One region of the Thermosipho globiformans genome, then DNA from elsewhere that is predicted to be linked to it. Evidence: riboswitches for the same ligand, from Rfam matches in the RefSeq annotation. Region 1 holds a riboswitch; the other holds the start of a gene.

The links. A riboswitch is a leader RNA that binds a small molecule or an ion and turns the genes downstream of it on or off. The one in region 1 is predicted to bind cobalamin.
Region 2: it holds a riboswitch for cobalamin, as region 1 does, so the genes downstream of both, EO083_RS06205 (GIY-YIG nuclease family protein) here and EO083_RS04390 (ABC transporter substrate-binding protein) in region 1, are expected to answer to the same signal.

Annotation. Positions count from the first base shown of each region.
Region 1 covers NZ_BHXD01000004.1:52,833-57,091, forward strand. Annotated here, with positions in the region: gene EO083_RS04380 (HAD-IIA family hydrolase) at 1-628, opposite strand, end outside; gene EO083_RS04385 (FecCD family ABC transporter permease) at 656-1,633, opposite strand; gene EO083_RS04390 (ABC transporter substrate-binding protein) at 1,633-2,511, opposite strand; cobalamin riboswitch at 2,574-2,739, opposite strand; gene EO083_RS04395 (1-deoxy-D-xylulose-5-phosphate reductoisomerase) at 2,764-3,825, opposite strand; gene EO083_RS04400 (thiamine diphosphokinase) at 3,804-4,259, opposite strand, start outside.
Region 2 covers NZ_BHXD01000007.1:60,202-64,460, reverse strand. Annotated here, with positions in the region: gene EO083_RS06230 (cobyric acid synthase) at 1-162, opposite strand, end outside; gene EO083_RS06225 (adenosylcobinamide-GDP ribazoletransferase) at 163-861, opposite strand; gene cbiR (cobamide remodeling phosphodiesterase CbiR) at 858-1,469, opposite strand; gene cobU (bifunctional adenosylcobinamide kinase/adenosylcobinamide-phosphate guanylyltransferase) at 1,466-1,963, opposite strand; gene cobT (nicotinate-nucleotide--dimethylbenzimidazole phosphoribosyltransferase) at 1,960-2,901, opposite strand; gene EO083_RS06205 (GIY-YIG nuclease family protein) at 2,898-3,281, opposite strand; cobalamin riboswitch at 3,334-3,502, opposite strand; tRNA gene EO083_RS06200 (tRNA-Pro) at 3,537-3,613, opposite strand; gene EO083_RS06195 (GGDEF domain-containing protein) at 3,830-4,259, shown strand, end outside.

The sequences.
Region 1 (4,259 bases):
TTACATTATTTTTTTGCATGATCATTTCAAGAATTAATGGATCTGGTTTTCCAAATATTATATCGGGTTCTTTCCCGGTGGCCTTTGTGATTATACTTGCAATTGCTCCTGTATCGGGAATAGGCCCATCTTTTGATGGACAATTTAGGTCAGGGTTTGTTAAAACAAATAGCTTTCCTTTTGAAACATAACTACAAGCCTTTGCAAGTTTTTCATAGTTTAAAGTAGTATCAAATGTAACAACAACAATATCAGGTTCTTCACTATCTACTACCTTATGTCCAATATTTTCAAATACTTGTTTAATTGCCTTGTTTCCTACAAGATATATTTTTTTGGGTCCAAATTTTTCAAGCAAATATTCAGCAGTTTCGATCCCAGCAGTAAAAATTTGGTCAGCATTTATTGAAAGTCCAGCATTTTTAAATTCTAATAAATAATCATCAATTGATTTGTTTGAATTGTTTGTTAAGAAAACAAATTTTTTGTTTGCTTTAAAAACAGTGTTTGCAAATTCAATTGAACCAGGAAAAAGTTTTCCACTTAAGGAAAAAGTACCATCAATGTCAAGAACAAATAACTTAATATTCTCTAACTTTTTAAGAGAATTCTTTGTAAGAATTTTCATTTTTTCACCTCAAAAGATATTATACTATTATTTTTGTTTTTTAAGAAGGATGAACATTAATGGTGCACCGATAAACGATGTAACAACACCTATTGGAACTTCAATGGGAGAAGCTATAGTTCTAGATATGGTATCAGAAAAGGAGAGAAAAATTCCACCAAGTAGGACACTGCCAATAAGGCTATATTTATGTTTTGCCCCCGTGAGAATTCTTGTTGCATGAGGAATTATTAATCCCACAAAGCCAATTATTCCAGTTTTTGAGACAATCACAGAGATTACAAAAGAACCAGCTAAATAAAAAAACCACTTTATTTTTTCAACTTCAACACCAAGAATTTTAGCTTCCTCTTCGCCTAAAGCAATTGCATCGAGTTCTCTGTTTTTTATTAATGCAATAGAAAACAATACAATTACCGATATTGCTGGAATTATTAAATCATTCATTGTCGTACCCGAAAGGCTTCCAAAAAGCCAAACATATGCGCTTGTTAAAGTTTTACGTGAGAGATTTATTAGTAAGATTGTTGCGGATGAAAATATAGTACTAATTAATACACCTGAAAGAATAAGGTGTGTGATAGGAATTATTCTCTTTCTTTTTGCAAGAATAATTGTTAATAGTGAAGCAAGTAATGAAAATGCAAAAGAAAATACGTTAACACTGACAGTTCTGTTCAATGACACAGCAACATAGAGTGCTAAAACAGCACCAAAACCAGCTCCTGAAGATGTACCAATTAGATATGGATCAACAAGTGGATTTTTCATTATTGTTTGATAGATATTTCCAACAAGCGCAAGACCTGAACCAGCTATAAGGCTCATTAATATTCTTGGGAATCTAACGTTCCATATGAGGAATTTTATTTGCTCATTTTCAGGATTAAAAATTTGAGAAATTGGAACTTTCACAGTTCCTATAGAAAGGTTTATAAGGATTACTAAGAAGAACAAGACTGGAAGGATGATCCTTCCAGCCTTATAAATGTTTATTTTAGTCATTATTTTCCTCCATAAAAGAAATTATAGAAAATTTCAAGGTATTTGACTATATCTGGGGATATTGAGCTTATGTCGTTACCATCAATAACAAATACTTTGTCGTTTTTAACTGCCTTAAGATTTTTAAATATTTCATGCGATTTTATTTGCTTTATGGTTTCATCTGGACTAATGTATGATGCAACAATTATTATATCAGGATCATTGTATGTTAAAAATTCCCAATTTACAGAGAACCATCCATTATTTCCAGAATAAGGAGCACAGATATTTACCCCACCTGCATATGTAATCAATTCATTTACGTAAGAGCCAGTTCCTGCAGTCCAGAGATCTTTTGTTTCATTATTTGGAACCGTTATTGTGAAAAAGACTTTTGGCCTTTTTTCAAGAGGTACTTTTGAGCTTTTTGCACCATATTCTGAAATTGTTTGTTTTATTTTATTTGCAATTTCAGATGCTATTTGTTCTTTACCAAATACATTTCCAAGGAGCATTACATCTCTTGCAACGTCATTTAGTGTTGTTGGATTTAAAACAAGTGCCTTAATACCGAATTTTTCTAACTTTTGAACTTCTGGAAGTTGAAAGCCCCCGAAAGTGATTACAATGTCAGGATTTAATGAAATAATTTTTTCTATGTTTAGCGGTACCATATTTCCAATTTTTTCAGCATTAAAAGAATCCCAATCTGTAACACCAACTATATTTTCTCCAAGACCAAGTTTTACAAGAAATTTTGTGGAACTTGGAGCAGCAGAAACTATTCTTTCCGGTATTTTATCAAAGTTTACCAATCTTCCAGCATCATCAACAATAGATAGTGCAAATATAAATGTAGTTAACAAGACACTTAAGAAAATAACCCATCTTTTCATCCTTTATCCCTCCTATATAATATTTTAAAGAAAAACGCCCACCCTTAGGGACCGCAAAGGTGGATTGCTTTCCTTTCAAATAAGGTATCCCGACTTCCGGATCATCCTACTCTCCACGCCTTCCCAGGAAATATCCCAGTGGCATTTTGTGGATTTCGTCCCCGGTTACGGTGGCGTCCCCGTGCCGGACTTTCACCGGCTTCCCTTATTTGAAAGGGAAAATATTAAGTTGCCTGTAAATAGATTATAACACTAATATTGTTCTTTTGCAATTTGTCTTGCAATTTTGTCTATTTCAAAGATTTCTTTAAAATCATTTATATTTCCATCTATTTTTTCGCATGTGTTTATAACTATATCAGCTATTTTTGAAAATTTTATTTGCCCATTTAGGAATTTTTCTACAGCTATTTCGTCAGCTGCATTAAAGGCTATTCTTTTTGCAAGATCTTTAATTACATTTTTTCCGTAGAAAAATGCCGGGTATTTTGATGGATTTACATCTTCAAATATAAAATTTTTACTTTCAAAATTTGGCCAGTTTTTATTTTCGTATAATCTATTCGGATAACTTAGTGAATAAGAAATTGGAATTTTCATGTCTGGGAATCCAAAATGAATCTTTACAGTTCCATCTTTTAAAAATACAGCTCCATGAACTGTTCCGGTAGGATGTATTTTTACTTCAATATTTTCCAATTCAAAGAGTTCGAAAGCTTCAATTACTTCAAATGCTTTATTTACCATTGTTGAAGAATCTACGGTTATTTTTTTACCCATACTCCAAACAGGGTGATTTAATATATCTTCGACTGATAAATCATCTATATTTTCTTTATCTCTTACTGCACCGCCAGATGCAGTTATTAATATCTTTACCACATTTTCATCAAATATCTGAAAAATTGCAGAATGTTCGCTATCAACTGGTATTAATTCAACGTTATTTTCTTTGCATGCTTTTTTTACAAATGGACCTGCACAGACTAAAGCTTCCTTTGTTGCAAGTGCAAGTCTTTTTGTGTAAGGTATAGAGTCAATTGTTGCAAGAACACCTTCAAAACCAGGTATTGCAGCAACTACAATATCAGGGCGGATTTTTGCCACCATATCTTTTATAGAGCTTACATTAGATTTTACAGAGGAGTAAAAGTACTCTATTTTGAAATCTTTTATAATTTTTTCAGCAAGAGCAGCATTTTTTCCGAAAGCTATACCTTTCACTCTAAAGTTATCAAGTTTTTTAATTACTTCAAGAGTTTGCATTCCTATTGAGCCAGTTGCTCCTAATATTACAACGGTTTTTTCTTCCATCTGAAATAAATCACCTCTCCTTTTTCTACATGTATTTTTATTTTTTCAGCTGTTGTTTCGTTACTTACACCTATTGGATTTTCTATACTCATGTTACCATTGAAGGGGTATTTAAAGCCTTCTATCGTAAAAGTTGCATTACACAAAGGAATAAAAGACCATGTTTCACCTATTTTAACTTCTTTTTCAAGTGCGTTATTTTCTTTTAAAATTGCAGATTCTAACTTTTCAGAATTTAAATAAATATTTGCATCAAATTTTTTTAAAAGCCCATAGAGTGCAAATATCATATCTATCCTTTCACCTTGAAAATTTATTATTTCTATTTCTTTAAAACCGTTTTCAAGAGCATATTTTATAGCAAGTTCACAATCTGTTTCGTCCTTTTCTCTGGGGTATTCAATAATTTTCACAGATTGTTTTTTGAAAAAATC
Region 2 (4,259 bases), on a different contig from region 1:
CGCCATCTCTCCACCATCATCGCTTACTATGCTGTTTAGAGAAATATTTTGAGCTTTAAACGGTACTACGTCTACTCCTTTTTTTGCAAAATATCTGCAAAGAGCTGTTGCAATGGTGGTTTTACCAACATTAGAGGCTGTTCCTTGTACCATTAATACCATCTATACCACCTCAAGTATAAGCAAAATAAGGCCATGCACGAAAAGACAAGTTCCACCAAGCACATCACCTGTTACGCCACCAATTTTGTTAGTAGCGATTTTTGATATTAAGTAAGTAGTTATCAAGGTTACAGTCAATGAAATGATATATTGTTTAAAGAATATAATAAGGAAAAATGTAAATATTGTTGAAAATAATAAATTCTTTTTTTCAAAAGGAAAAAACAATGCACCAAGTCCTTCTTTTTTGGCTGGCTTTGAAAATGCCATTAAAAGCACCATAGAATATCTTCCAAATGTTGAAGATATAAAGAAATGAAATGGTTTTGCATTTAAATAAAGATGCCAGAAAACTACTACAAAGAGTGTTCCAAAGAAAACAGCAAATGGTCCAACGTCTCCTTTGCTCATAATTTCTAATCTTTTTTCTTTGGTTGATTGGTTTAAAAAACCATCGAGTGTATCTAAAAATCCATCGAAATGGAAGAGGTCGAAAAAATAAAAGGCTAACACAAGGAAAAAGACTTTAAGTGCCAGGTTATTTGATAATCCTCCAAGATAATATATGCTGCCAACTATGTAACCTACTAGCGGAAAAAAGCCTGGAAGTTTTTTAACCCTTCTATCAAAGTCATTTACTTTAATATTTAATGGCAGTCTTGAGATAAAGGAAAGTGAAAGAAGAAAATTTTTTATCATAAATTTTCCCTCCAGAGGTTGTAGGAATCTAAAAAGTCGTTAAGATCGAAGACTTCAAAACATATATATTTAAGATTTGGCATTAATTTCATGTATTCTTTTGAAAGTAAAAGAGTTTCTTTGTCAAGTTTTAAGTGATCTTGATCACCTTTTACTCCCATTAAATGAAATTCTACGGTATTTTCGAAAAATTCTTTTGTTACTTTCATACCTAAAATGTGATGACCAATATCAAATACCGTTCTATCGTGTATTAAAATGTCTTTTTTTAGATTTTCAACGGAAATTTTGTCTGATTTTTTCAACAAAGGTTCTATACAATCTATTGGGTGGGCAACATAATTTAATATTGGTAAGTTACTTTCTTCAAAAAAATTAAATGCCTCTTCAACGTTGTTTATACAGTCTGTTGGAAGATGTACGGTATATTCTAACCCGTATTTTTTTGAGATTTTATAAAGTTCTGGAAGTTCATTTTTTAGCATATGTCTTGTTTCCTTGTCAAATGAAAAAACAAGAAGTTCTACAAAATCGACTATTTCAGCAACTAGTTTAACATTTTCAAGATAACCTCCAGGAATAAGCCATGAAGTGGTTCCTATTTTCATTTTATTTTCACCCCTATCCCCGATACCATTAAATAGACATTATCTGAAAGTGATGCAACTTTTTTGTTGAGCAGTCCCAAGATGTCTACATATTTTCTTGAAAGTTTGTTTTCTGGTATTATTCCCCATCCTACTTCATTTGTGATGATAATTAAGTTGTAATTGATTCTTTGTAGTGAATCAATGAGTTTTTTTGTATAATATTCTATATCTTTTTCATAATAAAATAGGTTTCCAAGGTAGGTTGTAAGGCAGTCAAGTATTGCAACTTCATACTTTTGATTTAGACTTTCAATGATTTTATAGATCTCTATTGGTTCTTCAAAAGTGTCAAAACCTATTCTTTCTTGTTTGTGCTTTTCTATTCTTTTTTTCATCTCTTCATCAAAAGCAACGCCAGTTGCAATAAATGCCTTTTTTTCAAAGTTTTCTGATAACTTTAAAGCAAAACTACTTTTTCCTGATTTTACACCACCAGTTATAAGAGTTATCATGATATCACCTTTTTATTTTTAAAGTTAAAGTATTTTATAGCAGCTTCTATTAAATAAACAGATAAAGCTGCTCCAGTTCCTTCGCCAAGTCTCATATCAAGATCTAAAATAGGTCTTACGCCTAGGCTATCTAAAATGATTTTATGCCCTTTTACTTTTGATAAATGTCCGAAAAAGGCGTAATCTAAAACTTTTTCATTTATCTTATACGCTAGGTAAAATCCAGCGGTTGTTGGAAATCCGTCTACAACCACAGGGACTTTATTTTTAAAAGCTTCTAAGATAAAACCTGCCATTTGTCCTATGCAGTATCCGCCAACCTTTGAGAGAACATCAATTGGATCATTTGGGTTTGGTCTATTTATTTTCAAAGCTTTTTTTACAATATTTCTTTTCTTTATTACGGAAGAAGGAGGTATAGGTGTTCCAATATCGGTTATTTTATCCACATCAAAACCAAATGCAGCAAATATTGCTGTTGCTGTTGTTGTATTACCGATACCTTTATCACCTATTACAAGTAAATCAGCACCTTGCTTTATAGCTTTTTTTGCAACTTTCATTCCATATTCAATACACCTAATTGCTTCTTCTCTTGTCATTGCAGGTCCCTTTGAAAAATCTTTTGTACCATATCCTACTTTCATTTTTACCAATGAAGGATTATCTTCAAAATCATAATCTACACCACTGTCCACCACAAAAAATTTAAGTCCCATATGCCTTGCAAAGACATTTATGCCTGCACCACCTTTAAAATAATTTAAAACCATTTGGTAGGTGACGTTTTTAGGATATGCGGAAACTCCGTTTTGTACTACTCCATGATCTGCAGCAAAAACATAAACTCTTTTGTCCTTGAACATAGGCAATGGAGTTTGCTTTTTTATTTTAAAAAGTTTATTAGCAAGTTCTTCAAGATACCCTGCCTCATTCATTTTAATTCCCCCTTGAGTATGTTAGAAAGTATTTTTGAAAATTTATTAAAATTATCTATATAATATAGATTAGTCTGCACTCTTAAATCGGAACTGCCAAACCCTTTAGGACCTGTAAAAAATTGAGACATGTAGAGTGAAATCTTTTCCTCACATTTTGTATTTGAAGAAACCATTATAACTGATTTTACGCTTGATTTATCAAGAAGATAATCGATATGCCAGTGTAACTTTTTATTTTTGGACAAGTGCCTAGATACTCTTTTTTCAAGATTGTTCATAGCAGAGCCCACATATACGTAAGTACCTTTTTTTAGATTCCATTTTTTTATTTTGGTATCTATTGGCAATTCAATTAATAGTAAGTAGCATCCTTTCATATTTTCACCTTAATAAAAACAAAAATTTCCCCGAAATGCCCTAGCATTCGGGAAGTAACTTTCATCATAGGCAGGTCTCCCGGCTCCCGGATCAACCTACTCTCCACGCCTTCCCAGGAAATACTCCCAGTGGCATTCTGTGGATTTCGTCCCCGGTTACGGTTGCTGGGCAGCCCCGGCCTTTCACCGGCGTTCCCTTAACCTATGATGGTTTTCTATATTATATACTATAAAAGGCCGGATTACCCGGCCTTTTGGTCGGGGTGACTGGACTTGAACCAGCGACCTCTTGCGCCCCATGCAAGCGCGCTAGCCAACTGCGCTACACCCCGATACATTAAAATTATATTCTATCTTTCTTTTTATGTCAAACACTGTAAAATTGTTGAATCTTGTAAAAATATGATTTTTTGATTTGTTCTTTGCTGAAAAATGTGAATTTTTGAAGAATCTCAATATTAAAGATTGTTATATAAATCTGAAATTTTTTTGTCGAATTTTCAGCTTTTTTTATGATAAAATTATACGTGGGTATAGGAGGCGTATAAATGGTTAAATTTTATCTAAAATATTTTTTAATTGCTTTTTTGATTTTTTTATTATTTCCAATGTTGTTTTATTATTTTTCACATCCAAAAGGAGTAAAAATTGAAGAAGCAGAGAATGGAATAAAACTTCCTATTTCATTAGTGTTAAATTCTAGGAAAACTATTAATTTAGAATTTAAAATTCCAAATGGATATGAGTATGTGTATTTTCCATATGTTGAATGTTCGTATATTAAAGTGTATTCTTCGGGGAAATTAATTGGAAAATATGGGTTCAATGACAGGAATGCACATTCTTGGTTTATTCCTTTTTTGTTTGAAATTCCGGAGAATATAAAAACTTTGAAAGTTGAGATTAGCGGTGTTTATTCAATTGGACTTGATAGTTTTTATTTGATAGATAGAAATGAAAGGATAAAATATATCTGTT